One region of the Acidovorax sp. KNOB132 genome, then DNA from elsewhere that is predicted to be linked to it. Evidence: predicted binding sites of a transcription regulator. Region 1 holds the regulator's gene; the other holds the start of a gene.
What was found. Region 1 encodes sigma-54, which starts transcription at its own class of promoters, with help from an activator protein. Its sites were predicted from a motif close to TGGCANGNAANCTGCTTT; they were not measured.
Positions count from the first base shown of each region.

Region 2: a site for sigma-54 is predicted at 2,751-2,768, ahead of AC27IO_RS11980 (isopenicillin N synthase family dioxygenase). Genes of this name have one in related genera too.

Region 1 is NZ_BAAJYT010000002.1:29,903-46,730, reverse strand. It holds gene carA (glutamine-hydrolyzing carbamoyl-phosphate synthase small subunit) at 1-347, opposite strand, end outside; gene AC27IO_RS00725 (methyltransferase) at 682-1,653, shown strand; gene AC27IO_RS00720 (phosphoribosylamine--glycine ligase) at 1,650-2,975, shown strand; gene AC27IO_RS00715 (iron-containing redox enzyme family protein) at 3,068-4,222, shown strand; gene AC27IO_RS00710 (hypothetical protein) at 4,186-4,530, shown strand; gene AC27IO_RS00705 (hypothetical protein) at 4,577-5,026, opposite strand; gene AC27IO_RS00700 (KGG domain-containing protein) at 5,212-5,529, opposite strand; gene AC27IO_RS00695 (hypothetical protein) at 5,648-5,926, opposite strand; gene rpoN (RNA polymerase factor sigma-54) at 5,976-7,355, opposite strand; partial or broken gene AC27IO_RS00685 (hypothetical protein) at 7,290-7,871, shown strand; gene AC27IO_RS00680 (histidine kinase) at 7,884-8,744, shown strand; gene AC27IO_RS00675 (sigma-54-dependent transcriptional regulator) at 8,827-10,236, shown strand; gene AC27IO_RS00670 (PAS domain S-box protein) at 10,575-15,194, shown strand; gene nadE (NAD(+) synthase) at 15,475-16,317, shown strand; gene AC27IO_RS00660 (manganese catalase family protein) at 16,669-16,828, shown strand, end outside.
Region 2 is NZ_BAAJYT010000072.1:632-15,890, reverse strand. It holds gene AC27IO_RS11995 (urease accessory protein UreD) at 1-754, opposite strand, end outside; gene AC27IO_RS11990 (nucleoside deaminase) at 843-1,367, opposite strand; gene AC27IO_RS11985 (ABC transporter substrate-binding protein) at 1,384-2,412, opposite strand; gene AC27IO_RS11980 (isopenicillin N synthase family dioxygenase) at 2,993-4,027, shown strand; gene AC27IO_RS11975 (ATP-binding protein) at 4,094-6,652, opposite strand; gene AC27IO_RS11970 (ABC transporter substrate-binding protein) at 6,654-7,442, opposite strand; gene AC27IO_RS11965 (hypothetical protein) at 7,529-7,783, shown strand; gene AC27IO_RS11960 (response regulator) at 7,750-8,400, shown strand; gene AC27IO_RS11955 (response regulator) at 8,393-9,127, shown strand; gene AC27IO_RS11950 (methyl-accepting chemotaxis protein) at 9,151-10,836, opposite strand; gene AC27IO_RS11945 (FadR/GntR family transcriptional regulator) at 11,104-11,796, opposite strand; gene AC27IO_RS11940 (amino acid ABC transporter permease) at 12,014-12,697, shown strand; gene AC27IO_RS11935 (amino acid ABC transporter permease) at 12,716-13,366, shown strand; gene AC27IO_RS11930 (amino acid ABC transporter ATP-binding protein) at 13,350-14,078, shown strand; gene AC27IO_RS11925 (transporter substrate-binding domain-containing protein) at 14,159-14,935, shown strand; partial or broken gene AC27IO_RS11920 (zinc-binding alcohol dehydrogenase family protein) at 14,994-15,259, shown strand, end outside.

The DNA of each region.
Region 1 (16,828 bases):
GCAACGGTCTTCTCGCGCACGAGGTACTGCGAGAGAGTTTCGGTGCTGCGGAAATTGCTGGCCAGCAACGGCAGGTCTTTGATGATCAAGCCTGCGGCATGGACCTTGTCGGCTTCGATGTCCTCGGTATTGACACCGTAGTTGCCGATGTGCGGATACGTCAGGGTGACGATCTGCTGGCAGTAGCTCGGGTCGGTGAGGATTTCCTGGTAGCCGGTGATCGCGGTGTTGAACACCACTTCGCCGACCGTGGTGCCGGTGGCACCAATCGAATTGCCGATAAAGACCGTGCCGTCTGCGAGCGCCAGGATGGCGGGCGGGAAGGATCCCTGTAGAGACAAAAGCACTGGGTTCTCCGAATGGTTACGGGTCGCCCGGAGTCCGCAGGAAGACATTCCTGAAGACTGCTGCTTGTTGGGGGATTGCTTTGGTTGCTGCCGGGCGACGTTTTTGCGGGAAAGCCTCCAATTGTAGCCTCACTGAAAGAGCATCCCGACTTCCGCGGCCCATTCAGCCCACGCAAACCGGATCCGGCGATGCAACGATCGTCAGCGAGCAGGCTCTTTTGTCCTACACCACGACGGCCGAGGCCCCCTGAAAGATCGCAGCGGTTGGCATCCTGCGGCGCCCGCCCCCCTCGCCGCTCGCCCCCTCTCCTTGCAATGCCGCTTGCCAAATCCGATGAAAGCATCCACCACGCATTCTGCCCAACACAGTCTTCAGCGGCTCGGGCAGTGGCTCACCGTCATGGGCTACCGGTTCGTCACGGTAACGCCGCTCACGCACCAGAGAGTGCTTGCAAGGCCGCACGTCCCTGAGGCTTCGGACCTGCGTGACGCATTTGGATGGAACCGACCTTTTCCAAAAGACCAGCTTCCCCCAGATCTATCAACCGCTCTGCTGGACGATGGCTGGCTGCAGTCCGCCCCAAACGGGCTGTTGCAAAGCAACGTTCGGTTCAGTTCGCTCGATGGATTCCTCTTTGCCCACTCCGCCTTTCCGACGGCGCAAGAGGATGCCGTTTTCTTCGGGCCGGACACCTACCGGTTTGCAAGTTTCATCCGCCATCAGTTGCGAATGCAGCCGCAGCCGGAATCGCCACGCATTGCCGATGTCGGGTGCGGCGCCGGGCCGGGAGGACTCGTCGCGGCGAGGGCGTGGCAGGCGCAGCCCAACGGATGCGAGATCGTCCTGGTGGACATCAATCCCAGCGCGCTCTTGCACGCGAAAGCCAATGCAGCAGTCGCCGGCTACCCCTACGCGCAGTGCGTTCAAAGTGACCTCTTCTCCGAGGTCGCCGGCAGGTTCGATCTCATCGTCTCCAACCCGCCCTACTTGGTGGACGATGCCAACCGCACGTACCGGCACGGAGGTGGACAGTTTGGAGAAGCGCTTTCCGAGCGCATTTTGAAAGAGAGCCTCGATCGCTTGACGCCCACCGGCCGCCTGCTGCTCTACACCGGCTCGACCATCGTCGAAGGACGCGATGCTTTGCGCGACTCCGTTGTCGCCTACGCCGCGGCCCACGACTGTGCGGTGCACTATGAAGAACTGGACCCCGATGTCTTCGGAGAGGAACTGGAAGGGCCGGCCTATGCCAAGGCGGATCGGATCGCGGCCGTCGGCGTGGTGGTGCAAAGGCGGGCTGCATGAGATTTCTGGGCATTGGGCAGACCAACGACCTGGCGGCCATGTATGGCGGCCTCCAGCACCGCGGCCACGAGGTGCGGGTCGTGATTAAAGACCCTGCGTGCCACGACGTCTTCCAGGGCATCCTGCAGCGCGTCGAAGGATGGGAAAGCGAACTGGGATGGATCAAGGCGGCTGGAAACGAAGGCGTGATCCTCTTCGAATCCGCGACCCAGGGCGAATTGCAGGATGCATTGCGTGCGGAAGGCTTTCAGGTCATCGGCGGCAGCGCCCTCGGCGATCGACTGGAGGCGGACCGCGCCTTCGGGCAGAGTGCCTTGCAGGCCGCGGGACTGCAGGTAGCGGGCTGCCACCGTTTCACCGACTATGGCGAAGCGATGGTGTTCCTCGATGACCATCCCGCACGTTATGTACTCAAGTTCAACGGGGCCTCCGGCGAGCGCACGCGCAACTACGTCGGCCAGTCCAGCAACGGCGCCGACGTGCGCGCCCTGCTGGCCATGCACGCGGGCAAAACCCGAGTGGACCAGGCCGAGGCACCGGACTTCATCTTGATGGAGTTCATCGATGGGATCGAGATCGGGGTCGGCGGGTATTTCAACGGCCATCACTTTCTGTCGCCCGTGTGTGTCGATTTCGAGCACAAGCGGTTTTTCCCGGGCGACCTGGGCGAACTCACCGGAGAGATGGGCACCATCGTGAGCTACCACGAAAGTGCGCGCCTGTACGACACCGTCCTGCGTCCCCTGCTGTCCATGCTGCGGGATGGCGGTTACTGTGGCTACATCAACGTGAACCTCATCGCCAACGAAAACGGGCTGTGGCCCCTCGAATTCACTTGCCGGTTCGGCTACCCGGGTTTCGCGATTTGCGAAGCGCTTCACGATGATCCGTGGGACGCCATCTTTCGCCGAATGCTGCGCCGCGACACGTTGGACTTCGGTACGAAAAAGGGTTTTGCCTGCGGCGTGGTTCTTACAGTCCCGCCGTTTCCCTACCGGCATGGGTATGCGGAACTGTCCAAGGGTTTGCCGGTGTTCCTGGATCCCTCCATCACGCAGGCACAGCGAGACAGCCTGCATTTTTCAGAGGTGGCTCTGCATCAGGGACAGCTGGTGGCGAGTGGCTCATGCGGCTACCTGGGCGTTGCCACGGGCGTGGGCGCAACAGTGCATGCCGCCAACCTGGCCGCCCTGGATTGCGTTCGCCAAGTGATCGTGCCCAACCTGCGGTACCGTAGCGACATTGGCGCGCGGCTGCACGGGGGCGAATTGCAGCAACTGCGCTCGTGGGGCTGGCTGCAGGGGAAGCCATCGGCGGCGTAGGACCTTGCCGACCGGGGTTCGCGCCATCTGGTGGTTTCTGCCTTCTTTCCAGCATCGCAGCATGGGTCCACTCCTCCAGCCCATCGCCAACGATGCTTGCACAAAAAATTCTTCCCTCCGTCGACCACCATGGCAGCCAAGCACCTCGGGCTGACGATGCGCAGCGCCCGAATGCCGCCGGCCCCTATCGCCGTCTCTACGAAGCGCTGCTCACGCCGTCCCCCACGCTGCAAACCCGCCAGCACGCCGCCCAGTGGCTGCAGCGGCTGATGGACGATAGCAAAGACGTCCCCAGCGCATTGTGCGAAGCACCCGAGGACCTGCATGCGTGGGCCCGCGCAAACGCCCAGTCTGTGGCGCAGCGCTATCAAACCTACCTGGATGGGCGGCGCGCAGGCGGCGAGCGCCAGTATTTTCACAACCGCGCCCATGCACTCAACTTTCTGGCATCGGTGGCGCCAACCAAGCTGGTGGACGGGTCCTGGCTATACGGTCTGGCGCAGCATTCATCGACTGAACGGCTGCGCCCCCTGCTCCAGACCTACCTCGAAGAACTCGGAGACGGCGTGCCGCACAAGAACCACGTCACGCTCTATCGCCAATTGATGCGCCGGCACGGCCTTCAGCAAGACCTGCAACTGGACAATGCCAATTATCTGCAGGGCGCGGTGCAATTGGCCCTGGGATGGAATGCCGAGCATTTCCTGCCGGAGGTCATCGGCTTCAACCTGGGCTATGAACAGTTGCCGCTGCACCTGCTGATCACGGCGTACGAGCTCAACGAGCTTGGGATCGACCCCTACTACTTCACGCTTCACGTCACGGTCGATAACGGCGACAGCGGCCATGCATGGCAAGCTTGCGAAGCAGTGCTTCAGATGATGGAAGTCCAGGCAGACCGCAAGCAGTTTTGGCAGCGCGTTCGCGCCGGGAGCAAGCTCGCAGACGCCGGGCGTGGCACGCAGGAGGTCATCGCATCTTTTGACGCCAGGGCCGAAGTGGTAAAAATCTTCGAAAGAAAGGCACCGGCCGGTGCAGGCATGCACTCCGACTATTGCCGCATTGGCGGGCGCACCGTCAACGATTGGCTGGGCCCCAGGGCAACATCGATGCATTGCTCGACGCGCTGGTGGACGGCGGGTGGATCCGACTCGGCGCGCCGGTGGCGCAAAGCCGATTCTGGAACCTGCTTCAAGGAGAACGCGCGGAAATGTTCGGCGTGTTCACGGGATATGAGTTGCAGGTGATCCACGACTGGATTCGTGGCGAGGACAGCCGCGACGGACAGGACTATGCCCAGCCCGCCTCGGCCAACCAGACGCGCAGACTGCCCTCGTTCAGAGCCCTGGCACGCCACCGCTCGGTGAGCCCTTTCGCGGCCAGCGCAGAGCCTGTACTGGACCCCGAACTGAATCAATTCAATGAACAACTCCAGTCACTGGAAGGAGAGCAGCGCCGACAGTTCCTCAGCGCCGCGCTGTCTCCCGCGACGCATTGGACTTCGACAGGGTTGCTGGCCACCCGGCTCTTCATCAACGAAGGCTGGGCGGCCTGACCGCTGGAGCGACCATTGCCCTGAGACGGCGGTGGACCGCAAAGACTTACGGGGGTGATGGCATCTGCAGCAACGAAGGGTCGCTGCCGATCGCATTCAACTGTCCGTCTCCGCCGATGCGAAAGTGCGCGTTCTGACCGGTCGCAATCGCCACGCAGGCGGCAAAGCAGTGGGCCGGCAAGATCAATGTGCCGATGGCGTCGGTTGTCGTGACTTCAAAGCCCGCAGGAGCCGCAGGTTCGCCGAGGGTGAACCCGATCAGCAGCATCTGCCCCAGACCTGCCACCTTGGCGCCGATAAGCTCGATGCAACCCACTGCCTGTTCGACCACCCAGCCAGAAGTGGCATAGGGGGCATGCCCGCCGAGGGCAATGGTGCGCACTCCCCGCGCTTTGATGACGCTGTACTGCTCCCACTCAGGCGCGAGATGGAGCGGAGAAAATTGCTGAAAGAGCCCGCGGTGGCGCGGGGCGCGCGTGGGGTAGTTGGTGTTCATGGATTGCCTCATGGAATAGGATTTATGGCGCGTCCCACCCTCCTGGACAGCCTACGGAACGAATGCCTGGGCTTGCGCAGGAATGCGGGTTCGACAGGTGCAGCGCTTCCAACGGCAATCGATGTGCCACCCATCTGTTTTCAGCGGTAGCCCCCGAACAAATCGTCTGCACCACAGCGCTGGATTCAACGGCTTTGGGGGCCTGAATCGCGACCTGCGCCCTGCGGCGCGCGAGTCGCTCCGTTGGGTTTCGTGCTGGAAGCGCTGTCCGACAGAGTGGCCTCCGCATCAGCTGACGCACCGGCTTTGGCACCGCCAGAATTCGAGTTGCGGCGACTATGGCTCTTGGCGCCAGCGGCGCGGGCTTCTTCGGAGGTGAACTGATGCGCCGTGCCCTTTTGATGCGCCGCCTGCCCACCCTTGCTTGAAATTTCACGTTGCTTTGCCGCATCCATGGCGGCGAAGCCACGATTGCTACTGGATGGATTGCCTTGGTTGGCCATTTCGATACTCCTTCAATGTGCTCCCGTGGAGGGGAGCGGCCCAGGCCTGGCAGTCAAACCAGGCTTGGCACGGCAGAGGCAATCGACATGCCCGGCACCTGCAGGCCCCCTTGCGCAACTACCGGTCGACGTCTGCCTGGATTGCTCGCTTGACACAACGCGCAGCCTCTTGCCTCGCATGCCTGCGGCGAGCGATACCCGCATAAAGCGTCTGCACCAGGTCAATCGCATCGCAATCCGCTTGCGCTGCACTGAACCGCATTTGCGCGCAGGCCACAGTCGTGATCCGGGGCTGCATGCCCTGCAGCACATCGACCAGCCCACACCAATGACCATCCACCGCCAACGTGCGGGAAAACAAGGTCAATCCGTCAATGGAAGCCCAGGCGAAAGCCATGATTGATCTTTGGTGAATTGGTCTTCACCCTGAGGTGCAAACCGTTGGTTCAAACGTTCCTGTGACGTTCCGGCGCCGCCGAAATGCGAAGCGCCTGCCGGTACTTGGTGACCGTGCGCCGGGCGACCGAAAACCCCTGCTGCGCCAGCAGGCCGGCAATCGCCGCATCGGACAAAGCATGTAAGGGCGACTCGGCCGCAATCAACTCCGACACCAGCTCCTTGACGGCCGCAGGAGCGCAGGTGGTGCCATTGCGCGTAGACAAGCCGCGCGAGAAAAAATACTTGAGTTCATGCAAGCCGAACGGGGTCGCCAAGAACTTGTTGTTGGTGACACGGGACACGGTGGATTCGTGCACCCCCACTTCCTGCGCGATCTGCTGCAGCTTCAGCGGTTTGAGCGCCAACGGGCCATGCTCGAAAAACGCCTGCTGGTGCCGCCCGATGGCTCGCGCCACCGCCAGGATGGTGGCAAAGCGCTGCGCCACGTTACCCACCAACCAACGCGCTTCCTGCAGGCAGGCGCTCAACGCCGCACTCTCACCATGGCGCTTGCGCTGCTGAAACATCCGCGCATAGGCGGAATGCACCCGAAGGCGAGGCATCACAGCATCGTTGAGAACCATTTGCCAACCTCTCCCGCCTCTCACAGCCACGATGTCAGGCACCGCAAGCGGCACATCGTCTTGCAGGAAGGCGCGGCAAGGACTGGGGTTGAGCGCGCGAATCTTCGCGCAAACCGCTGCTGCAGCCTCGCGCGACACCCCCAGCGCCTCGGACAGCCGTGTGGGGTCGCGCAACGCCACGGCTTTCAGGTGGCCTTCAATGGCACGACGCACCAGATCCCGGGTCGTCACGCACTCCATCGTGTGCAATTGCAATAGCAGGCAATGCCGCAGGTCCACGGCGGCAACGCCTGCTGGATCCAGCCCCTGGACCCGGCGCCACGCCATGCGGATTTCCTGCCCATCCGGTTCCGGAGACAGGGCCATGGTGTGCACCGCCTGCTCGATCTCTTCAAACCCGCCGCGCAGGTAGCCATCGTCGTCCAGCGATTCGATGACCGCCTTTGCCAACAGCAGATCCCGCTCCGGCAGACGAAGCAGGTCCAGTTGCCCATGCAAATGGGCTCGCAATGAAATGGGCGCTGCTGAACGCTCCCAGGCCCTCTCCCCATCGCTGTCGGCAGACGGGATCCGGCCGCTGCCAGATGACGGACTCCAGTCGCTCGGCGGCGCGTGCGGCACCGTCTGCATATCCCGCTGCGCATCGCCATCCTCGACTTCCAACAGCGGATTGCTCTCCACCGCCTCCCGCACGGCGCGTGCGAAATCCTGTGAGGACATCTGCAGCAGGCGCACGGCATGCTGCAAGCGGGGCGAAGCATTCTGGGTGAGTGCTGCGGAAGTGCTCAGACTAAGCTGGCTCATCGAAGATCCATGGGTTGGGGAGCATCCCATGCAACAAAGCAAGGCATATGCCACACCACGCATGGCTTGGAAAGAGCTCACCCAGCCTCGAAAACCAGCACTTGGCGCTATCCTTTAATGCAGGCATGTTGCTCAACCGGTAGAGATTGCCGCAATTCCTGCCGGTTTCGCCCACGGGTTCGTTGCCTGGCCCGGTTCTTACCGGCACTGACTGGCATGCGGCATGCTGCGGCACTGGCGCCCGGCAACACCATCACGAGCGGAACGCCCTCGCCCATCATGAATGACACCTCCACACCCATCCCGACAGCAGCGCCTCACCCCGCCGCAGCGCCCCCCGTTGCAGCGCCGCCGTGGCTTTCCATGGCTGGTGTGGGGCATGAATTGCGCACCCCGCTGGGCGCACTGTCCGCAGCGCTGGAGGTGATTGCGCTCGCCCCCCATCCAATGCCCATCCAGAGCGAAGCGTGCGCGGTGGCCGCTCGGCAGACACGGCATCTGTCTTCGCTGCTGGAAGACCTGCAGGACGTGCTGGCGGCGCGCGAGGGGCGCATGGAACTGCGGCGTGTGCCGCTGGACTTCTCGGGTCTGGTGCGGCAGGCCTGGGAGGCATTGGTGAACTCCAACAGGGGTTATGCCTGCACCCAGCAGATCGCTGCCGACCTGCGGGTCATGGCAGATCCTCGCCTGATGCGCCGGGCGATGGATCAGATGCTTTGCCGGGCGTGCAAAGCGGCGGCCCCGGGCATGCGCATGGACTTGAACGTGTTCAGGCAAGGGGACGAGGTGCGCGTGGAAGTTCGCGGCCTGCCCAACGACCACATGGAGCGGCCCTCGGGAGCCGCATGCCTGCTGGCTCTGCATGTGCGGGCCGGCGCACCTGCCACCTTGGCAGACCTTCTTGCCGACCATGTCATTGCACTGCATGGGGGACGCACTCCATCGCCCTCCGATGGACCGCTGCAGTATCTCGCGCTGCCCTGCCTCGCAGAAACGCCACCACCGCCAGCCCGACTGCGGCGCCTTAAGGTGCTTGTCGCACTGCACGGCGCGCAAGATCGCCAGACAGCAGTGCAAACTCTGGAGCGCCAGGGATATACCGTGCTGGACGGCGGGGCGACCCAGCCGGCGCTGGACCTGTTGCTGCAGCACGTGCCCGATCTGGTTCTTGCAAATGCTCAGCCTGCCAAAGAGGCGCGCGAGTTTGCAGCCGCCGCGCGGGAGACCGGGTATGCCGGCCGCATGGTGGCCGTGGCAGCCGCCATGCCTTGTGCTCAGGAAGAGGCGTTGGATGCAGCCGGCGCCCGGCGCGCAGGCTTTGACGCATGGGCCGCCTGGGGCCAGTGGCCCCAGGTGCTGACGGACGCGCTGGAACGCGGAAGCGGTTGACCGCTGTACGTTCGTTTACACCCATGGCAGCGATCGCTGCAAATAATTCCTCTTTTTCAAATTCTTACTCGGGGAGATTTGCATGGCCCATGCCCTGGTAGTGGAAGACGATGCCGACTCCGCGCGCATGCTTGCGAGCTTGTTGCACACTGGCGGATTCACGGCAGCCACGGCCTCTTCGCTCCGGGATGCGCGCCGTCAGATTGCCCTGCAGCGCCCCGACATCGTGCTGCTCGACCTGCAGTTGCCCGACGGCAATGGGCTGTCCCTGTGCGAGGAGGCCGAACTGCTCTCGTATTCGGAAGTGGTGCTGATCACTGGCCACGCCAGCCTGGACACATCGATCCAGGCCCTTCGCCTGGGCGCTGCGGATTACCTTATCAAGCCGGTGGATACGCAACGGCTCAATGCCGTGCTCTCCCGCGCTCGCTCGCCCTCCACCCTGCTGGCCGAGATTCAGGACATGCGCCTGCAGTGGGAATCGACCGGCCGCTTCGGCCACCTGCTGGGCCGGTCGCCCATCATGCGCGAGGTGTACGAGCAGATCGCATGCGTGGCCGGCACCTCGGTCTCGGTGTTCGTGACAGGGGAAAGCGGCTCTGGGAAGGAGCTGGTTGCCCGCACCCTCCATGACCTCAGCCGGCGACGCGACGGTCCTTTTCTGGCGGTGAACTGCGGCGCGATCTCGCCCCAGCTGATCGAGAGCGAAATCTTTGGCCACGAGCGGGGCAGCTTCACGGGGGCGGACCGACAGCACCTGGGGTTTTTCGAGCGCGCCAATGGCGGCACCCTTTTCCTGGACGAGATCACCGAGATGCCGCTGGAGCTGCAGGTCAAGCTCTTGCGCGTACTGGAGACCGGCACCTTCCTGCGCGTAGGCTCCACCGAGGCGCGGCACACCGATGTGCGCATCGTGGCTGCCAGCAACCGCAACCTGGCCCAGGCCGTGGTGGATGGCGCGTTGCGGGAAGACCTGCTCTACCGCCTCAACGTGTTCCCGCTGCACCTGCCGCCCCTGCGGGACCGGCTGGAAGACCTGCCCCTGCTGGCACAGCATTTCCTGGACGACATCGCAGCACGTGAGGGGGGCCGAAAGACGCTGACCGCCGCCGCCCTGGAGCGCCTGGCGGAATACCGGTGGCCCGGCAACGTGCGCGAGTTGCGCAACGTGCTGCAGCGCGCCTTCGTGATGACGCAAGAAGGGCCGGTGACCGAGCGCTGGTTGCCGCGCGACCTCGTGCCTTCGCAGCCACCGCTCCCACTGCCACCGCTTGCGCCGCAGCAACGCGAGATGGCACCGATGGCCGACGGCGCTGCCGCCTCCACCGAACTGCGGCTGCCGCTGGGCAGCTCGCTGGCGGAAGTGGAGCGGGCGCTGATCCTCGCCACCTTCGCTCACTGCGGGCAGCGGCGCGAGCAGACCGCCGCCATGCTGGGCATCAGCATGAAGACGCTGTACAACCGGCTGAAGGAATACGGCGACGGCGCCTGACCGGCTGGCGGTGGCCGTCACCAGGCCTGGCCTTCTCAAGGGCGGCAACATCGTCCGGGCTCCAAGCCTGCGGCCTGAACGCCGGTACAACCCGTTGTCCGGTCATACATCCTGAATCCAGAACCCGCCATGCGCCGGGCACACTGGGCGCGCACGCCATCGCCCGCCCCAGCAGTCCGCGCGCGTCTCCGCGCGCAGTGGCCGCTCCCCCGGCAAGCCCAACCCATATACGGCATCGAACGAACCCCGCGCATGCTTTCCGCCGTGGCCCACCAGACCACGCCGTCGAACGCGAAAGCCCACGATCGATAATCGGCATTCACTAGAAAGACGCCAACATGGATGACTCGCTGACCACCCCCGACGAAGCCGAAGAGCATGTGGGAGAGGCGCTGGACAGCGTGGCGCCGGCGCGGGCCTATCACATGTTGCCGCTGATCGGTCTGGGTGGTTCGGCGGGCAGCATCCCGGCCCTGCAGACCTTTCTGCAGTCCATGCCCGAAGACCCCGGACTGGCTTTTGTCGTCATCCTGCACCTGTCGCCCGACCACGACAGCGAGCTGGCCGAAATCCTGCAGCGCAGCACCTCCCTGCAAGTGATGCAGGTGCGCGAGACCTGCAAGGTCCAGGTCAACACCGTCTACGTCATCCCGCCTGGCAAGGTGCTGCGCACCTATGACGGCTTTCTGCAGCTGGCCGATCTGCCGAGCCCGCGCCATGGCCATGTGACCGTGGACCTGTTCTTTCGCATGCTGGCCGACACCCACGGTCCGCATGCCACGGCCATCGTGCTGTCCGGCATGGATGGCGACGGTGCCATTGGCATCAAGCGCATCAAGGAGCGGGGCGGACTCACCATCGCCCAGGACCCGGACGAGGCGGAGCACAGCAGCATGCCCCGCTCGGCGCTGGCCACCGGCATGGTGGACTGGACGCTGCCCGCGGCGGCCATGCCCGGCCGGCTGCTGGAGTACTACCGGCTGGAGCGCCGCCTGAAGCTGCCTTCGGAGAAGGGACCCCCGCCCATGGAAAACCCGATTCCCCATGGCATGGCCACAGAAGCGGCCCTGCGCGACGTGCTGATCTTCCTGCGAACGCGGACCGGCCGGGACTTCGCCTACTACAAGCGGGCCACCATCCTGCGGCGCATCGGCCGGCGCATGCAGGTCAACGGCATCGCCGATCTGCCGGGCTATCTGGATTGCCTGCGCACGCGGCCCGGTGAGGCTGGGGCGCTGCTGCAGGACCTGCTCATCAGCGTGACCAACTTCTTTCGCGATGGCGAGTGCTTCAGTGCGCTGGAGGCGCACATCGGGGGGCTGTTTGCCGGCAAGGGGCCGGGGGACTCGCTCCGTGTGTGGGTGGCCGCCTGCGCCACGGGCGAGGAGGCCTACTCCATCGCCATCTTGCTCAGTGAATACGCACGCAAGGTGGATGCAGCGCCGGTGATCCAGGTCTTCGCCAGCGATCTGGACGACGAGGCCATCGGCATCGCCCGCGAGGGGCTCTACCCCACGACCATCGAGGCCGACGTGTCGGAAGAACGGCTGCGCCGGTATTTCGTGAAGGAGCACCGCGGCTACCGGCTTCGCCGCGAAATCCGTGAAATGGTGCTGTTTGCGGTGCATGACGTGCTCAAGGATTCGCCGTTCTCGCGGCTCGACCTCGTCACCTGCCGCAACCTGCTGATCTACCTGAACCGCAACGCCCAGCACCGCGTGTTCGACACCTTCCATTTCTCGCTCAAGCCCCGCGGGCTGATGTTTCTGGGCTCGTCGGAATCCGTCGAAGACAACAGCCCCCTGTTTGTCGTGCTCGACAAGAAGCACCGCATCTACAGCCACCGCCCCGCCTCGCGCTCGGGCATGCCAGGGCACTCCGCGCCCGGCACCGTCTCGCTCGCCATGGAGGCGCAGCACGCCGCGCGGTCCGGCCCGGTGCTGGCCGGCCCGGCCTTCACCTCGACGCCCCCGGCCTCGCGCGATCTGCCGCCCCTCGATGGCCGCAGCCACAGCTGGGGTGAGCTGCATTTCCGGCTGCTGGAGAAGATCGCGCCGCCCTCCGTGCTGATCGATGCCGGCCACGACATCGTGCACCTGTCGCCCAACGCCGGCGAGTTCCTGCGCTTTCAGGGCGGCGAGCCCAGCCGCAACCTGCTGCGCGCCATCCACGAGGACCTGCGCATCGAAGTGCGCGCGGCGCTCTACCAGGCGGCGCAGCGCAAGATGGCCGTGGAGACCCCGCCCGTGGCCGTCACCCATGCCGGCAGCGAAATGGTGCTGGTGGTCCGCATCGTCCCGTTCCACGAGGCGCCGGGTTTTCATCTGGTGATCATCCAGCCCGCGTCGGCGCTGCAGCCGCTGCTGCCCATGCCGGTGCGGCCCATGTCGGTCTCCGAGCCCCTGGCGCAGCACCTGGAGCAAGAACTGGAGCGCATGAAACTGCACCTGCGCGACACGGTCGAGCAGTACGAGGTGTCCACCGAAGAACTCAAGGCCAGCAACGAAGAGCTGCAGGCCATGAACGAAGAGCTGCGCTCGGCCACCGAGGAACTCGAAACCAGCCGAGAAGAACTGCAGTCGATCAACGAAGAGCTCACCACCGTCAACCACGAGCTCAAGAGCAAGGTCGATGAACTCGGCCACTCCAACAGCGACATGCACAACCTGATGGACGCCACCGCGATCGCGACGGTGTTCCTGGACCGCGAGCTGTGCATCACCCGCTTCACCCCCTCGGCGATCACGCTGTTCAAACTGATTCCCACTGACATCGGCCGCCCGCTGTCCGATCTGGCAACCCACCTGGACTACCCGGAGATGACCTCCGATGCCCGCCGCGTCCTGGAGCGGCTGGTGCCGATGGAGCGCGAGGTCGGCAAGGGCAGCGGCCAGTGGTTCCTGGTCAGGGCCCTGCCCTACCGCACGCTGGACGACCGCATTGCCGGGGTGGTGCTCACCTTCGTGGACATCACCGAACGCAAGCACAGCCAGGAGGCCTTGCGCGTCTCGCAGGACCGATTCAGTCTCATCGTCAGCCAGGCGACGGCCGGGGTGATGGAGGTGTCGCTGGACGGGCGCATCGAATTCACCAACCGCAGCTACCGCGAACTGCTGGGCTATTCCGAGGCCGACATCGTGGGCATGTCGCTGCTCGACCTCGTCCACCCCGACGACCGGGCCGAGAGCGCACGGCTGTTCGAGAAGCTCGCCCGCCACGGCGAGCCGTTCCAGGTCGAAAAGCGCTGCCTGCGCAAGGACGGCTCAGTGATCTGGACCTTCAACAACGTGAGCCGCCTGTCGAATGTGCAAGGCCGTGCGGACGCTGCCTTGGTGATGTGCACCGACGTGACGGAACGCAAACGGGCGGAGGAAGCCCTCAGCCGCAGCGAGGAGCAGTTGCGGCTCATCGTGGAGAACGCCGTCGAGTTCGCCATCTTCTCCACCGACCCGCAGATGCGCGTGACCCGCTGGAACGTGGGCGCCGAGCGCCTGCTCGGCTACCCCGAGGCCGAGGTGCTGGGGCAGCCCGCCGACATCATCTTCACCGACGAAGACCGCGCCCTGGGCGCACCGCAGATCGAGGTGCGCCAGGCGCTGACCGATGGCCGCGCCATGGACGACCGCCTGCACCGCCGCAAAGATGGCACCACCTTCTGGGCCAGCGGGGTGTTGATGCCGATGCTCGACGATGGCGCCGTGGTCGGCTTCGTCAAGATCCTGCGCGACCAGAGCCGTGCCCGCCAGGCCCAGGAAGACCTGGAGACCAGCCGGGCCGAACTGGTCGAGGCCCTGCGGCAGAAAGAAGCCGCGCACTCGGCCTTGGAAGCCGCAGACGCTGCCAAGGACCGGTTCCTGGCCGTGCTGTCGCACGAACTGCGCAACCCTCTCGCCTCCATCCGCAATGCCGCAGAGGCGCTGCAGTCGGGGCAGTTGAACCACGAGGAGCGGGCCCAGTCGTCCAGCATCCTGGACCGGCAATCCGCCGCCATGAAGACGCTGCTGGACGACCTGCTGGACGTCTCGCGCCTGCGGCTGGGGCGCCTGGCCCTGCACCGCCGCCGCATCCTGCTGTCCGAGGTCGTGGACATGGCCATCGAAACCACCAGGCCCGCCATCGAAGCTGGCGCGCACCGGCTGGAGGTGGTGCTTCCGCACATGCCGGTGGTACTCGATGCGGACCCGGTGCGCCTCAGCCAGGTGCTGTCCAACCTGCTGGCCAACGCCGCCAAATACACCCCTCCAGGTGGCCACATCGGGGTACGGGCCCAGGTGGACCAGCGCACCGCCGTGATCGCCGTGACGGACAACGGCATCGGCATGGCAGCGGACAACATCCATAGCCTGTTCGGCATGTTCGTGCAGGAAACATCCGACCTGCCCGGCGCGCGGGGCCTGGGCATCGGGCTGGCGCTCGTGCGCAGCATCGTGGAATTGCACGGCGGCCTGGTGGAAGGCTCCAGCCCGGGCCAGGGCCAAGGCAGCACCTTCACCGTGCGCCTGCCGCTGGCGCAGGCGGAGCCCCTTGCGCCGTTGCCGGAGCCCGGGTTGCCGGCCGCATTGCGCAGTCTCTCCGCCCTGGCGCCCAAGGTGCTGGTGGCCGACGACAACGCCGATGCGGCCTGGAGCATCGCCACTCTGCTGCAAATTTCCGGTTGCGAGGTACGCACCTGTTCCGACGGTCCCGCGGCGGTCGCGGCCGCCCGCGAGGGCATGCCTGACGTGGCGGTGCTGGACATCGGCATGCCGGGCATGAGCGGGCACGAAGTGGCGCGCCAGATGCGCGCCCTGCCGGGCGGCGCGGACGTGCAGCTGATCGCGTTGACCGGCTGGGGCCAGGAAGCCGACCGGAACGCTGCCGCCGAAGCGGGGTTCGACGCACACATGGTCAAGCCCGTGGAGGTCCAGCAACTCGTCGCGCTGATCGAGGCCCGCCAGCGGGACAAGGCACCGCGCTGAGTTCACCACCAGGCGCTATGTTTTTCATAGCGACATGCCCTAGTACTTATTGCGCTGGAAGCCGTTTTGATCCACGGTGCTTCGGTGGCATCCGGAATGGCTGGGCCGGCTGACAGGCCTTGCGCCCCTGACACACCCACTGGCACGCCTCCTGCCGTGCAAAGCGGCAGCGACATGCCGGCACCATCCGACAACCGCTTCGGCCACTTGGCCGCCCAATGGTCCATTGCGGCCCGGCGAAGTCCGCGCCGGTGCCATCCACCTTTGAGGAGCGACCCCAATGAGCGTCAGGCCCAGTCAGCCACAGATTCTGGAACTCCTGTCGGTGGTGCGCGAGTTCGATGTCGAGGTCGAACTGGAGCGCCGTGTCGACTTTCTCGCCCAGTACCTGGCGCGCACCGGGCGACAGACCTACGTGCTCGGGATCAGCGGCGGCGTGGATTCGCTGGTTGCCGGCTGCCTGGCGCAACGGGCCGTGGCCCGCCTGCGGGCCTCCGGAGAAAGCGTCCGTTTCATCGCCATGCGGCTGCCGTATGGCCAGCAGCGGGACGAGGCCGAGGCAGTCAGGTGCCTCGACTTCATCGCGCCCGACGAGGTGCGCACCGTGGACATCCGCGCATCGGTCGATGCCATGCAGCAAGCGCTGATCGCCTCCGGCGTGGACCTGGGCGATGCCCCGGCGGAAGACTTTCTGGTCGGCAACATCAAGGCCCGCGCCCGCATGGTGGCGCAATACGCGGTGGCCGGCGCCACCGCCGGGCTGGTCATCGGCACCGATCATGCAGCCGAGGCACTGATGGGGTTCTTCACCAAGCATGGCGATGGAGCGGCCGATGTGCTGCCGCTGGCGGGCCTGAACAAGCGCCGCGTGCGCGCGGTGGGTTTTGCATTGGGCGCTCCCCGCGATCTGGTCATGAAAGTGCCCACGGCTGATCTGGAAACACTGGCCCCGCAACGGCCCGACGAAGACGCATTCGGGGTGAGCTACGACACCATCGACGACTTCCTGGAAGGCCTGCCCATCGATCGCGAGGTCAAGCGGATCATCGTGAACACCTACCTCGCCAGCGCCCACAAGCGCGATGCCGCCGTGACTCCAACCATGGCCCGTTCAACTCTCTAGACAGGCCCCAAGCCACGGACCGCGCCAGCGAGCGAACAGAAAAAACCGCTGCAAAATTTACCGCGCGGCATGGTCCGGGCAATCGCCCATCCGCCGCGGCACTTCGTCGCCATGGTGGCCCTGTACTGCCAGCGCCGTCCGCACCGGACTGGGCCTCTCGGGTGGGGCGCGCCAGGGAACAGGCAAGGTATATGCCGTGTTTGGTTGCGTTTCATCTTCTGCGCCGCCCTGTCCGGCATGGCCATCGGCCCATTGCCCGGCCCTTCGGCACACCGCTTGCCCAGACTCCTTCAACGCCACATGGCGTTGCCTGTCGGTGAACCCGCTGGCTCAACCCCACCAGGAGCATTCATGTTTTCTCATAACAAGCGGCTGCAATACACCGTACGAATCAGCGAAACCAATCCCGGCCTCGCCAACCTGCTGCTCGAGCAGTTTGGCGGACCCCAGGGCGAACTCGCCGCAGCCTGCCGCTATTTCACCCAGGCATTGGGCGAGGACGATCCGGGCC
Region 2 (15,259 bases), on a different contig from region 1:
GCAGGCCCATGGCGGGCTCCACCACGGGCGCGAGCACCCGCACCACCACCACGTTCGGATGGGGGCTGGTGGCGCCGGCCATGGCGGCCAACGGGTGCCCGTCGATGGCGGCGCGGGCGGCGTCCAGCGCGCCTTCGCGCCGCTCGCGCGTCAGGGCTTCGCCGGCGATGAAGAAGACCGACGCCATGCAGCGGTGCCCCGCCAGGCCCAGCGGGCCGTCGAGCAGCAGCCGGTCCGCCGCGTCGATGCGGCCGCGCTCCAGCCACACGCCCGGCACCTCGATGTGCTGGGTGAAACGGCCCGATTCGAACGGCTGGCCGGCGTGGGGCAGCCCGAGCGCGGTGACGTCCCAGCCCAGGCATTCGGCGCCCGGGGACACCTCCAGCGTGAGCTGGTTCTCGGCTTGGCAGGCGTTGTAGCAAAGGGCTTCGAGCGGCAGCCATTCGAGCCGCGCGCCGGGCGCCAGCACGGCGTGCGCGCGCTGCAAGGCAGGGGCACCGGTGGATCGGTAAAAGCGTGTGGCGCCAGGGGTGGTGACCAGGCCGTGCGCGCCAGCCGCGACGGTGGTGCGGATGTCCAGCGTGTCGCCCCCCACCAACCCGCCGGGCGGGTGCACCAGCACGTTGTGGCACACCGCATCGCCTTCGGGGTACAGGCTTTGCAGGATGCGCAGCGGGCCGCCGTGTTCGAAGCGCGCCACCGTGCGCTCGGCCTCGCGGCGGTAGTCCAGTTGCAGGTGGGCGTGCCAGGTCATGCGGTTGCTATCAAATCGTGAGCTAGACCGGCATGATATCCGCCGGCATCGGGCCGATTCGATGCCGACCGGGCACAGGGGATGGGCTTCAGGCTTTCCACGCGCCCCGGTGCGAGGCCGAGGATTCCTCGATCAGCGCCGGGCCGATGCATTCGATGGCATGGGACGAGGCCGCGAACACGTCGCGGCACGACAGCTCGGCGTCGCGCTGGTCCAGCCGCTCGCCGCGAAAGGCGCGCAGCCGCACGGCGTCGATGCCGTACACCACGCGCCCGATGTTGGCCCAGAAGATCGCGCCCGCGCACATCACGCAGGGCTCGCCGGACGAATACAGCGTGGCCTGGGCGAAGGCCTCGCGCGGATGGTGCGGGCTGGCCAGCCGCACGGCCGAGGTCTCGGCATGCGCGGTGCAGTCGCCGGTCTCGCCGTTGGCGTTCCAGGCCTCGGCCAGGATGCGGTCGTCCGCACCCACGATGACGGCGCCGAACGGGCGGTTGCCACGCGCGCGGGCCTGGTCGGCAAGGGCGATGGCGCGGCGCAGGTACAGGCCGTCGCGCGGGGCGAGGGGGACTTCCTCGGGCAGTTCGCAAGTGGGGGAGGCAGGCATGTTCATCGGGCGGTCTCCGCTGTCAGGCCGGCACCTTGCGGTCGGCCGCAGGGGGCAGGAACGCCGGGTTGAACACGCGCTCGGCCGCCGGCTTGCGGGCTAGGCCGAACGTGGTGGCGATCTCGTCGATCTGCCGCGCCAGCACGTCCGCCTGCACGCCGCCCAGACCGATGGCCTGCGTCTCGGGCGTGGCGAGGTACTGCCGGGTAATGGCCCAGCGGGCGCGTTCCATGTCCATGTTCAGGATGGGCTCGCGCGCCTTGATGGCGGTCATCGCCGCGTCGGGGTTGGAGAGCGTCTCGCGCAGCGCCCGGTTCGTGGCGCGCAGGAAGGCCCGCGCCACGTCGGGCCGCTCCTGCAGCAGCCGGCCGGCAAGGATGGCGTTGCCGTAGAGATTGAGCCCGGTCTTGCCGTACTCGAGCACGGCCAGGTCCTGTGGCGGCATGCGGGCGAACAGGGACACGGCCGAGTCGTGGAAGTAGGTGGCCGCGTCCACGTCGCCGCGCACCATCACGTTGTCGCGCGCGCTGAAGTCGGTGGTCACCCACTGGAACAGGTCGGGGCTGGTGTTGAGCTGGCGCGCCACCATGGGCCAGCTGCGGCGCGTGGATTCCACGGCGGCGGCGGCTACGCGCTTGCCCTTGAGCGACTGGAAGTCGGTGCTCACGCCGCGGTCCTTGCGGCCGATGATGACGAAGGGCGCGCGGTTGTAGTACTGGTAGATGGCCTGCACCGGCGCATCGGCGTTCTGCGCGTGGAACTCCGCCAGCGCGCTGATGTCGCCCAGCCCCAGGTCGTAGGCCCCGCTGGCCACGCGCGTGATCGAGGCCACGGAGCCCGAGCCCACGTCGATGGCCACGTCCAGCCCCTCGTCCTTGTAGTAGCCGTTGGCGGCGGCCAGGAAGAACGGCGCGGTCTGGCTGGTCACGCGGAAGTCGAGCGTGAACTTGAGCGGTGTGGTGGCCTTGCCCTGGGCGTGCACGGCGGGCGCGGCCAGGGTGGCGGACAGGAGGGTGGTGGCGGAGGTGGCGAGGAATCGGCGGCGTTGCATGGCGGTGGCTCCAGGTTCGGGGTAACGACCGGCCACGGCGCATCTGCGCCGTGCATCGGTGCGAACTGAGCAATTTCCGGGCAACGGCGCCGTGGGGGAACGGGCCGGGCTGAACGCTTCTACTCGGAGGCGGCGTTGCATGAAGCGTGCCTGCACAACGCAGTTCGAGCCCCATCGGGGTGGGTGGGTAAGGCACGGCCGAGGCGTGTCGCCGCTGGTGCATTCCCGGCGGGGCAGGCACGCGGCTGGTGCATGGCCGTCCCCGTTGCGGTGAGGCGCGGCGGCGCGGCGCGTGCAGCCGCTGCGCCATGGCACCTGCCCACCCGCTGCACACGGATTGGCCTGCGATTTGCTTGCACGCCCCGCAAGAGTAGAAGCGTTCAGCCCGATGGCCCGCACCGCGCGTTGCCATCGGCGGGTCATTGCTCTTGAAGCCGGTGGTGGCCGCCGGCGCGCCGTTGCCGTCCTGGCGAATGCGTGTCGACGGTCGCCGCCTTTGTCCCCTTCAAGAGCCCCATGGCGCGTGCCTGCCTGGCCGTGTCCGCCATGGGCCTTGGTTCATCCAAAGAGGAAACCCGCCATGCAGCAGAGCACCGCCAACCCCCCCGCCATCTCCCCTGCCGACCCCGCAGACGCCACCGCCGATGTGCGCGGCGAACTGGAAAAGGAAGCCCGCATGGGCGGCATGGGCGCTGAAACCAGCGCCCGAGAAATCCGGCGCATCGACCTGTCCGACTTCGAGCACCGCAAGGCCGAGATCGCCGAGCAGTTGTGGAGCGCCTCGGTCGAGATCGGCTTCTTCCAGGTCACCGGCCACGGCATTGCCGTGGAGGACATCCGCAACGCCTTCGCGCGCGCCGAGGCGTTCTTCGACCTGCCGCGCGAGACCAAGGCGCAGTGGCCGCTGGCACGCAATGCCGGCTGGGAGCACAAGGCGCAGGTGCGCCCGTCCACGCGCACGCCCGACCAGAAGGAGTCCTACCAGGTCACCCGGCCGCGCATGGCGGGCCTGTGGCCCAGCGAGGCTGAGCTGCCGGGGTTCCAGGAAGCCACCTTGCGCTTCGAGGCGCAGTGCTGGCACGTGGGCATGCAGCTGCTGTCGTGCTTTGCGGACCGGCTGGGGTTCGATCCGGACTTCTTCACCCGCGCGCACGACCCGTCGAGCGCGGCCTACCAGAGCACCCTGCGCATGCTCCATTACTTCGCCGTGGACCCGGCGCTCAAGGACGAGCTGGGCCTGTGGCGCGCGGGCGCGCACACGGACTTCGACTGCCTCACGCTGCTGTTCCAGCGCCCGGGCCAGGGCGGGCTGCAGGTGCTGCCCGGCAAGGAGATGGAGAGCCGCCAGTGGACCAGCGTGGAGCCGGCCGAAGGCGTCATCACCTGCAACATCGGCGACATGCTGACGCGCTGGAGCGATGACCAGTTGCCCAGCAACTTCCACCGCGTGCGCAATCCGCTGCCCCACGAATACCAGGGCGCGCGCTACAGCCTGGCGTTCTTCTGCCAGGCGAACGAGGATGCCGTGGTGGAAGGGCCGGGCCGCAAGTACCCGCCGATCACCGCGGGCGACTACCTGCGCCAGCGCATCACGGCGAATTTCGCGAAGTACTGAGCGCGTCAGGCGGCTTTCGAAAGGCCCGGCCGCGGGTCTTAGCCAGTCCGCAGCAGGTCCCAGCCACTACACCGTCGAGGTCAGCGGCGCCGGCATGGTTTCGGACGCGCCGCGCGCCGGCAGGACGATGTGAAACACGGTGCCCTGGGCCGCGTTGCTCGCATGGATGCGCCCGCCGAAGGCCTCGACGATCTTGCGGCAGATGGCCAGCCCCAGGCCGGTGCCGCCAGAGCCGTCGCGCGTCGTGCTGGACTGTATGAAGGCTTCGAAGATGCGCTCGAGTTCCTCCTCGGGCACGCCCGGTCCGCTGTCTTCGATCTCGATGTGGATCTGCCCCAGGCCGTCCATGAAGCCGCGGAGCTCGATGGTCGATCCCCCGGGCGAGAACTTGACCGCGTTCGCCAGCACGTTGCGCACGACCTGCTGGAACCGCAGCGGATCGGCCTTGGCGACCAGCGGCAGATCCGGCAGGTCCAGATGCAGATACAGCCGGTGCCGGGCGAGCAGGGGGTCGAACTCCCGCGCTACCGAGCGGATGAGCCCGCGCAGGTCGGTGCGCTCCAGGTGGAAGGTGCCCACCGTGCTTTCGATCTTGGCCACATCCAGCAGGTCGTTGACCAGTGTGAGCATGCGCTGCCCTGCGGCGTGAATGTCGTTGAACATGCCGGCCAGCCGCGCATCGGCCGGGCTGCGCAGCGTGCCCAGTTCGGCGAACCCGATGATCGACTGCAGCGGCGTGCGCAGCTCATGGCTCATGTTGGCCACGAACTCCGACTTGGTGCGCGAGGCCTCCTCGGCCGCGGTGCGCGCCTCCTGGATGGCTCGCTCGGCCATGCGGAAATCGGTCACGTCCATCAGGATGCTCAGCACGCCAGTGGCATGGCCCATCTCGTCGGTCAGCGCCGCCTTGAAGACGCGGGCGTCGCGGTGCGTGCCGTCGCCGTGCAGCAGCCGGGTCTCCAGCGTCATCTTGCCGCCCTGCATCAGAAGGCACTGGTTCGCCTCCACCACGACGTTGGCCTCGTCCGGCGGAAGGAAGGCATGCAGCCGCTCGCCGATCACCTGCGCGCGGCCCCGTCCCTTGTATTCCTCCCAGGCGCGGTTCACGAGCACCACGCAATGGTTCTTGTCCGTCAGGGACATGGGCAGGGGGTTGGTTTCGAGCAGCAGGTTCTGGAAGGCCAGCTGGGCCTGCAGCTTCAGTTGCGCTTCCCAGCGGCCGGTCACGTCCACTGCGCTGCCGGCGAAGCCGGCGATGCGCCCTTCGCTCACGAGCGGGACCACCGCCAGCTCGAACAGCAGGTGTCGGCCATCGGCGCTGCGGATCAGGGCCTGGCAGGTGCGCGCCTGCGCCGTGGATTCGGTGTCGAGCATGGCCAGGACCTCGTTGCGGCTGATCGAGTCCACGATGTCCGGCAGAGTCTGCCCCACGGCATGCGAGGGGCTGCGCCCGCTGATCGTGTCCCACCGCGCGTTGGCATAGGTGATGACGCCGTGCGCATCGGTGCGGAAGATCAGCTCCTGCACGCTGCTGATGAGCACCGCCAGATCGTGCTGGCTCTGCGCGATCTTGCGTTGCGCAAGGTTCATCGAGCGCTGCGCGGCCTCGCGCGCGCGCAGGCCGCGCCAGGCGGTCGCGGTCAGTCCCAGGGCGAGCAGCACGGCGGCCAGGCCGATGCCGAGCATGCTCCGGGCTTCCTGCAGCCACCGGTCCAGCGCCATCGCGTAGGGCTCCTCCACGATCGCCACCAGCGGCTTGTCGCGCGAGGCACGAAAGGCCAGGATGCGGTCGCCGCCCAGCACGCCCTGGCCGACGTAGCTGGCGAAGTCGCGGTGGGGCAGGTAACTGTGGAAGACGGGCAGGTGGTCGATCCGCCGGCCGGCCAGGGCGGCGGCGGGCGCCGAGCTGGCCAGCACCTGGCCGTCGTCGGTGGCGATCACCGCGTCGTAACTCAGGGACTCCAGCGTGAGGTACTGGAAGTTCGACAGCGCGCCAGGGTTGACCAGCCCCACGAGCATCATGTCCCGGCCGCCGTTGGTGCGAAAGCCGCGCAGCAGCGGTATGAACGACATGCCCGCCGGAGCCACGTCGGGGGGCGTGGTGCGGCGCAGGCTGCCCAGGCTGCGGCCCGGCACCAGCGGGCCGATGCGCTGGTGTTCTTCCTCCACCCAGGGCCCCAGGCCCGTGACGTCGATGAAGGTGCCGGCCTCGCCGTTGACGGTGCTCGCGACCACCAGGCCCTTGGTGTCCACCACCGCCACGCCGCGCATGAAGGGCAGCCCCGCCAGCACCTGCCGCATCGCGACCTCCATCGCCTGCGTGCTGGTGGGTGCCTCGGTCAGTGCCTGCGAATGCGCGAGCACGCCCAGTGCCATGTCGCCGGCATCGAACGTGCGGGCGGCCTGGTCTTCGATGATTCGGGCCAGCAGCTGGGCCTGTACCTGGCTGGCGGTCATCGTCGCGCGCATGTCGTTCACAGCCAGCAGGGCCATCGCGGCAGCGGCCAGCAGCGCGGCCGCCACGCCGGCGGCCAGCACAAGGCCGCTCGCTGGCAGCCCACGAAAGCGCAGCGCCGGTTCCGCCGCGGGCGATGGGGGGGAGGGGGCGCGGCGCTTCATCGTCATTTCAGGGCTCGATCACCTGGCCGAGGCCGTTCTTTTCCGCGGCGGCCTTGAGCCGGCCATCGCGCTTGATGCGGACCACGAAGTCGTTCATCTGCCGCAGCCACGCACCATCGCCGGGACGCACCGCGTAGGCGTAGGGCACGACCTGGATCGAATGCGCCGGCACGAGGAGCTTGGCCCAGTTGGCGTTGTCCAGCAACTGGCGGCTGTAGAAATAATTGGTCATGAACACATCCACGCGGCCTGAGATGAGCTCCTGCTCGCGCGTGGACGGCGCGTCGACCGGTACCACCCGCGCATGGTGCAGTTGCGCCGTCATGAGCGGCCCCGTCAGGGTGCCTTGCTGCACGCCGACCCGCACGCCGGGCTGGTCGATGTCGGCCCATTGCGTGACCACCGCATTGTTCTTGGTGGTGATGGCATACACGTCGCTGTGCAGGTAGGGCTGCGTGAAGTCCAGCACCTGCCGGCGCTGCGGCGTCACGGCGATGGCGGACATGGCCACATCGCAGCGGCGGCTTGTCAGGTCGGCCACCAGCGATGGAAAGGATGAATCCACGTACTCCAGGCGCGCGCCCAGGTCTTTCGCGAGTTCGGCCGACAGGTCGATGTCGATGCCTTTCAACTCCCGCGTGCGAGGATGGCGGTAGGTCACCCCGTAGTAGTCGGGCCAGATGCAGACCCGCAAGACCCCGGTCGAGCGCACCCGGTCGGATACCGACTCGGCCTTTGCAGCCGGCCACGCGGCCATGCAAATCAGCAGCGACAGGGAAAGGGCGATCCGCTTCATGCCATCCATTCTTCAGGGCCGTGCCCTGCAGGGAAAAGGGCACGCGATGTCCTCGGGATGCGGGCCGGCCGGGAGGGCGGCCTGGGGTGTCCGTGCATCATAGGCCCCTGCCCGATCCATGGGCGCGCGAAGCGGGCTTTTTGCCAGGCGCTGGTGCGGGGGCGACGAGCGGTGATGACCATGGCGTGGGCGGTGAGAAAATGATAGAAATAAAAAAATGGCGCGATGGGCGGATTTTAATCAGAAAAATCATTTTTATCATCTTTAAATTTGTTTGTTTTGAACCCAACAGCGGCACAATTCACGCATGGCAACATCTGCTCCTGAGATCTCCGATCTGACCGATCACTGCACCACCCTGGAGGTGGCCAAGCTGCTCGGCATGGCCGTTCGATCCGTTCAACTCATGGTGGACCGCGGGGAGCTCCAAGCCTGGAAGACGCCCGGCGGACACCGGCGCATTTCCCGCGCGTCCGTTCAGCAATGGCTGCAGGGCAACAAGGCCGCCCCCTCCCCGCCGCACAACCGACGAGCGGACGACGCGCGGCCCGGGGCCGAGGCCGGCGCGCCGAAAAAGCCCCTGCTGTTGCTCATCGAGGATTCGACGCACTTCCAGAACCTCATCCAGCTCATCGTGCAGCAGCAGTTTCCCGAACTGGGGCTGCAGGTGGCCGACGACGGCATTGCCGGCCTGGCCCTGTATGGGCAACTGCAGCCGGACATCCTCATCGTGGACATCCTGCTGCCCGGACTGGATGGCGCGACCCTGATCACCACGCTGCGGTCCCATCCCCAGTTCGCTCGCAGCGAGCTGATCGTGGTGACCTCGCTCGACGAGTCGCAGCGCGCGCCCTATGCCTTCGCCCTGCAGGGCGTGGCCGTCATCCACAAGCCCCGGCTGGTCGCCGAACTGCCCGGGGCGCTGCAGGCCTGCCTGGAAACGCTGCGCCATGGATGATCCCGTCGTCCTCCTGGTGGAAGACGATGCCCTGGTGTCCCGTTTCGTCGGCATGGTGCTCGACGACCTGCCGGTGCGGCTGCAGATCTGCAGCAGCGTGGAGCAGGCGCTGCAGTTTCTGGCGGAGCACCGTGTCCAGCTGGTGATCACCGATCTGATGATGCCCGGAGAATCCGGCATGGGGCTGATCCAGCGCATGGCCGCCGACCGCTCCCTCGCCGCGGACGCCAAGGTCGTGGTGTTCAGCGCGGGATTGAATACCAAGGTGCGCGAGCAACTGGCGTCGATGAACATCTGGCGTACGCTGGCCAAACCGGCTTCGGTGGGCGATCTGCAAGGCTGCGTGCGGGATGCCCTGCAGCTGGCCGGCCAAAGTCCTCCCCCTGCGCCGCCCGCGCCTGCCGCCCCGGCGGTGGAGGGCCTGGCGGAGCACGAAACCCTCGCGGTGGCCACGCACTTCGCCAACAACCGCCGCCTGTTCGAGAGCTATCGCGAGCGCTGCCTTTTGCAATTCCCCAAGGATCGCGCGGAGGGGGACCGGGCCGCCGCCGTGGCCGACCTGGCCGCGCTGCGCCGGCTGGCGCACAACCTGCGCACCGTACTGCTCACGCTGGGCCGCAGCGAAGGCCACCAAGTGGCCAGCCGCCTCGAAGAGGCCGCCTGCGCCGAAGACGTTCCTGCCGCTGTGGCCGGCTGGAAAGCCCTGCGAGATCATCTGAACGCTTGATCTGAAGCCGCAGGGCGCCTTCGTCAGCGGCCGGCCATGGCGCTAAGCCTGGGGATGGCACGGGGGTTCGCTACGGGCTGGGCACGCCTTTTTCCGACGCCCGCCTGCCCGCTGAACGATGGACCTGCCTGGTGTGCCATGGCGTTGCTCACGCCCGTTTGTGCGCCGAGCTTGAAAATGGCCACGGCCTGCAGGAGTTGCTGGGCTTGCGTGCTCAGGCTGCTGGCTGCCGCAGCGCTTTCCTCCACCAGGGCCGCGTTCTGCTGGGTGACCTGGTCCATCTGGACGATGGCCTCGCCCACCTGGGCTACGCCCTGGCTTTGCTCGGTGCTGGCGGCGCTCACCTCTCCGATGATGTCGGTGACGCGGCGGATGGCCGTGACCACCTCGGTCATGGTGCTGCCGGCCTTCGCCACCAGCGCCGTGCCCTCGCCCACCTGGGCGACACTGCTGTCGATCAGTGACTTGATCTCTTTCGCGGCCTCTGCGCTGCGCTGCGCCAGGTTGCGCACTTCGCTGGCCACCACCGCGAAACCACGGCCTTGCTCGCCGGCCCGGGCGGCCTCCACGGCGGCGTTGAGCGCCAGGATGTTGGTCTGGAAGGCGATGCCGTCGATCACGCCGATGATGTCGGCGATGCGTTTGGAGCTATCGTCGATGATCTTCATCGTGCTCACGACGTCGTTCACCACCTGACCGCCCTGAACGGCGACGGTCGATGCGCTCACGGCCAACTGGTTGGCCTGGCGGGCGTTGTCCGCGTTCTGTTTCACGGTGCTGGACAGCTCCTCCATCGAGGCCGCGGTTTCTTCCAGCGCGCTGGCTTGCTGTTCGGTGCGGGCCGACAGGTCGCTGTTGCCCTGGGCGATCTCGGCGCTGGCCGTGGCCACGCCGTCGGAGCCATGGCGCACGGTGGCCACCACCGAAGTCAGCGCCTCCTGCATGCGGGCCATGGCGGCCATCACGCTCACCGTGTCGCCGCTGCGTACCACCAGTGCCGCGCTCAGGTCGCCGGCCGCCACATTGTTGGCGGCTGCCGCCAACGCGGAAGGTTCGGCGCCCAGCGAACGGGAGAGATCACGAACGATGAGCCAGCCGACCAGCACGCTGACGACCAGCATCAGCGCTGCGGCCACACCCAGCACCACGGCCATGTTGTGGGCATGGGCCAGGGCCTCTTTGGCGACTTGATTGGCCAGGCCACGCTGGATTTCGCGGGATGCGTCCACGGCGCCGAACAAGGCGTTTTGCAGGGTGCGCACTTCTTTGATCAGTAACGTTCCCGCCGCTGCGCTGTCACCGGCTTCCGCCAGAGCGATGGCCCGATCGATGGCCTGGTTGTAAGGCTCGCGGTTGGCGTTGATGATGCGCAGTTGCTCGCGGGTCACCGGCAGGGCCAGCGACGCATCCAGCTGCTGGAGCAGTGCGGCATTGGCCGCGCGAGCTTCGGCAACCTTCTTCTTCTCGCCCTGGCGCAGTGTCGGGTCGCTGGAGATGATGATGTTGCGCACTGCGCGCGCGCCGTTGTTCAGGTTGTCCTTGATGTCGGTGAACTGTGCCACCTTGACCATGCGGTTGGCCGACACCTCGGCCAGGTCCTTGGCCAGGCCCTGCATGCGGAGCGCAGCGAGCAGCGCAATGGCGACGCCGAGGGTGGCGAGCAGCCCGAATCCGATGATCAATCGGGTGGAGATCTTTAGGTGTTGCATGGTCAGTGCCTCGTCAATACGATGGTGAAAATATCATTTTTATTAATTATGCCATTTTCATTTCAAACGTGTGCAAACGTTTCCTGGGTGTGCGCTCGTTGGCAGCCAGTCGCGCAGGCCACGGCTCGGCCCCCAGAGCACGGTGGTCCAGGCAGCGGCAACAGGACGGAGTGGCGCATCCGGCGTGAGGCTCGGCGCGACGATGAAGAAGCAGCGAAGGAAAAGAGCAGGGCGCCGCGCCCGACGCTCAGCGTTCGGTGCCGAAGCTCAGGGCATCACCCAGCGGTCCGCCGCCGCCCGGATGTGCGAGCGCATGGCCGACTCCGCCAGCAAGGGGTCGCGCGCCGCGAGGCAGCGGTAGATCTGCTCATGCTCGGCCAGGGCCGCGTGCCAGGTCGGCTGGCCTTCCAGCCGCTCGCGCATGTGGCTGGCCAGCGGCCCGCGGCGCTCGTCGAACAGGCTGCCCACCAGCCGCACCAGCACCGAGTTGCCGGTCATCTCCGCGATGCGCACGTGGAACTCTCGGTCGTGCTCCAGGACGTCGCGCCCGGCCGCGATGTCGGCGCGCATGGCGTCAATGCTGGCCTGCACACGGACCAGGCCGTCCGGCGTGGCATGCACGCACGCCAGCACGATGACCGCCCCTTCCACCGCGCCCCGCGCCTGCATCAGTTCGGCCGGGCTCTCGCCCATGGAAGGGGGCAGGGCGGAGCGCCGCAGCGCGCGGCTGCACACATACACGCCCGAGCCCATGCGGATTTCCACGCTGCCTTCGATCTCCAGGGCGATCAGCGCCTCGCGCAGCGAGGGGCGTGACACGCCCAGTTGCTGCGCCAGATCGCGCTCGGGCGGCAGGCGGCTGCCTTCCCGGTAATCGCCCTGCTGGATCAGCAGGCGCACCTTGTCCGCGATCTGCTGGTACAGGCGGCGGGATTCGAGGGCTTTGGTGGAGTCGTTCATCGAGCGTGTACATGAAATTGGCCAGACCATATGGCCTGACCAAACGAGGGGCTGCGCGCAGTGTAGAGGGTGAAATCACTAGATTCCAAGCATTGGATCGCTGAAAACCCTGCGGCTGGGGTTAACCCGGTAAGGCCAATTTGAATTTAGCGCTCAAATTGGCCTTACCAGAAACCCCTGCGATGGGCCGCCGAGCGGTCCGCACGCCGACACTGCCTTGAACTACGCTTTCGACTTCTCAGCGCCGCTGGCCTACTGGCCCGACCTCCTGGCAGGGGCGTGGACCACGCTGTCGCTGTCGCTGGCATCGACCTTCTTCGGCTTCTTGGTGGGCGTGTTCTGCGCACTGGCCAACACCGGCCGCTCGCGCTGGCTGGCCCGGCTGGCGGGGGTGTACATCGAGGTCATCCGCAACACGCCGCTGCTGGTGCAGGTGTTCATCGTGTACTTCGGGCTGGCCTCGCTGGGCCTGCAGGTGGGCGCTTTCACCGCGGCCATCGTGGCGCTGGTGGTGAACGTGGGGGCCTACACCAGCGAGATCGTGCGGGCGGGCATCGAGTCGATTCCCAAAAGCCAGCTGGAGGCGGCCGAATGCATGGGCCTGTCGCGCTGGCAGACACTGCGCCACGTGGTGCTGCCGCCGGCCATCGAGCGCGTGTACCCGGCGCTGTCCAGCCAGTACGTGCTGCTGATGCTGGCCTCGTCGATCTGCTCGCAGATTTCGGCCGAGGAGTTGACGGCGGTGGCCAACCGCATCCAGTCGGACACTTTCCGCTCGGTAGAGACCTATCTCATCGTGGCCGCGGCGTACCTGGCCATGTCGCTGGTGATGCGCGGCGCGCTGTGGCTGGTGGCCATGGTCGCCTTCCCGCGCCGCCGGCGCCTGGGCACCCCCCTTTGAAAGCCGCAGGCACGCACCATGGGCTTTCTCAACGCATCGCACCTTCATTTCCTGTTCGACGGCCTGCTGTGGACCATGGGGCTTTCGCTGCTGGCGTTCGCCGGCGGCGGGCTGCTCGGCTTTGCCGTGGCGCTCGGCAGCGCGTACGGGCCACGCTGGTCGCGCGTGGCCGTGTCCACCTACATCAAGCTGATCCAGGGCACGCCGCTCCTGGTGCTGCTGCCGCTGGCGTATTTCGGCCTGCCCTCGCTCGGGTTCAACGTGGCGCCGCTCACGGCGGCGTCGCTGGCGCTGTCGATCTACGTGTCGGCCTACCTGGGCGAGATCTGGCGTGGCTGCATCGAGTCGGTGCCGCGCACGCAGGCCGAGGCCGCGGAATGCCTGGCCCTGCGCTGGCACCAGCGCGTGTGGCACGTGATCCTGCCGCAGGCCGTGAAGATCGCCACGCCGCCCACCGTGGGCTTCATGGTGCAGATCGTCAAGAACACCTCGCTGGCCTCGGCCATCGGCTTCGTGGAGCTGGCGCGGGCGGGCCAGATCATCAACAACTCCACCTTCGAGCCGTTCGTGATCTTCGTGATCGTGGCGGCCCTGTATTTCGCCCTGTGTTACCCGCTGTCGGTGCTGAGCCGGCGCCTGGAGAGGAGCTTTCATGTCGCCCATCGTTGAGATCGAGAACATCTCCAAGTGCTTCGGCGCCACCCGCGTGCTGGAAGGCGTGTCGTTCACGGTGAGCAAGGGCTCGGTGGTCGCCATCATCGGCCAGAGCGGGTCGGGCAAGAGCACGGCGCTGCGCTGCATCGACCGGCTGGAGACGGTGGATGCCGGCCGCATCCGCGTGTGCGGCCACGAGGTGACCGCGCCCGGGCTGAACCTGCACCAGCTGCGCCGCGACGTGGGCATCGTGTTCCAGAGCTACAACCTGTTCCCGCACCTCACCGTGCTGGAGAACATCATGCTGGCCCCGCGCCTGGTGCAAAAGGCCGCCAAGGCCGAGGTGCGCGATCGTGCCCAGGCCGTGCTGGCGCAGGTGGGCCTGTCCGACAAGGCCGACTGCTACCCCTCGCAGCTGTCGGGCGGCCAGCAGCAGCGCGTGGCCATCGCCCGGTCGCTGGCCATGCAGCCGCAGCTGATGCTGTTCGACGAGGTGACCTCGGCGCTGGACCCGCAACTGACCGGCGAGGTGCTGCGCGTGATGGAAAAGCTGGCCGAAGGCGGCATGACCATGATCCTCGTCACGCATGAGATGGGCTTTGCGCGCAAGGTGGCCGACGAGGTCATCTTCATGCACCGGGGCCGCGTGTGGGAGCACGGTCCGGCCTCGATCCTCGATGCGCCAGCCACCACCGAGCTGCGCGATTTCGTCGGCAACGGCCTGTAGCGCTGCCACGGTGATTCCCGAGCCCCGCGCCAGACGGGGCCGACCCCCAACCCTTCCCTTTCACACGGAGACAAAGCCCCATGACAACACCGCGTTCCTTCCTGCTGCGCACCCTGCTGGCCTCGGCCGCCCTGATGGCCTTCGGCGCCGGCAGCGCCCATGCCGATCTGCTCAAGGACATCCGCGAGGCCAAGAAGATCCGCATCGCTCTCGACACCGGATCGCCGCCCTACGGTTTCGTGGACGACGCGATGAAGCCCGTGGGCTCCGACGTGGAGACCGCGCAGCTGCTGGCGCAGGACCTGGGCGTGGCCCTGGAGATGGTGCAGACCACCAGCCCCAACCGCATTCCCTTCCTGCAGACGGGCAAGGCCGACATCGTGGTCGCCTCGCTGTCGGTCACGCCCGAGCGCGAGAAGGTCATCGACTTTTCGGTGCCCTACGCGCAGATCCTCGCCGTGGTCGCCGCCCCCAAGGCCGCGGACATCAAGGGATTCGAAGACCTGCAGGGCAAGCGCGTGGCCACCACGCGCGGCTCCAACAACGACAAGGTCGTCACGCAGGGCGCCAAGGGCGCGCAGATCGTGCGCTTCGACGACGACGCCACGCTGGTCACCGCCGCGGTGAGCGGGCAGGCGGACATCATCGCCACCTCGCCCGCCATCGTGAACACGGTCCTGGCGAAGTCACCGCAGAAGGACCTGGTGCAGAAGTTCGTCATGCAGAAGGTGCCGCTCGGCGTCGGCCTGCGCAAGAACGAGCCCGAGCTGAAGGCCTGGATCAACGACTGGATCACCAAGAACACCGAGAACGGCAAGCTCGTGGCGATCTACAAGAAGTACCACGGCGGGAACTGAGCCAGCGGCTCAGTCCACCGACCCACCCACCCCTCTTTTTCCTGCATTGCGAGCCCCCATGCTGACCGTCATCTGTGAAACCCCTGGCACCCTGCGCGCCGTGGAGCGCGAACGCCCCGTGCGCGGAGAGGGCGAAGTGCTGCTGCGCGTCAAGCGCGTGGGCGTGTGCGGCACCGACCTGCACATCTACACGGGCAACCAGCCGTTCCTGCAGTACCCGCGGGTGATGGGGCACGAACTGTCGGGCGTGGTGGAAGAGGCCGTGCCTGGCGGGCGGCTGGCGGTGGGCGACGTGGTCTATGTCATGCCCTACCTCTCGTGCGG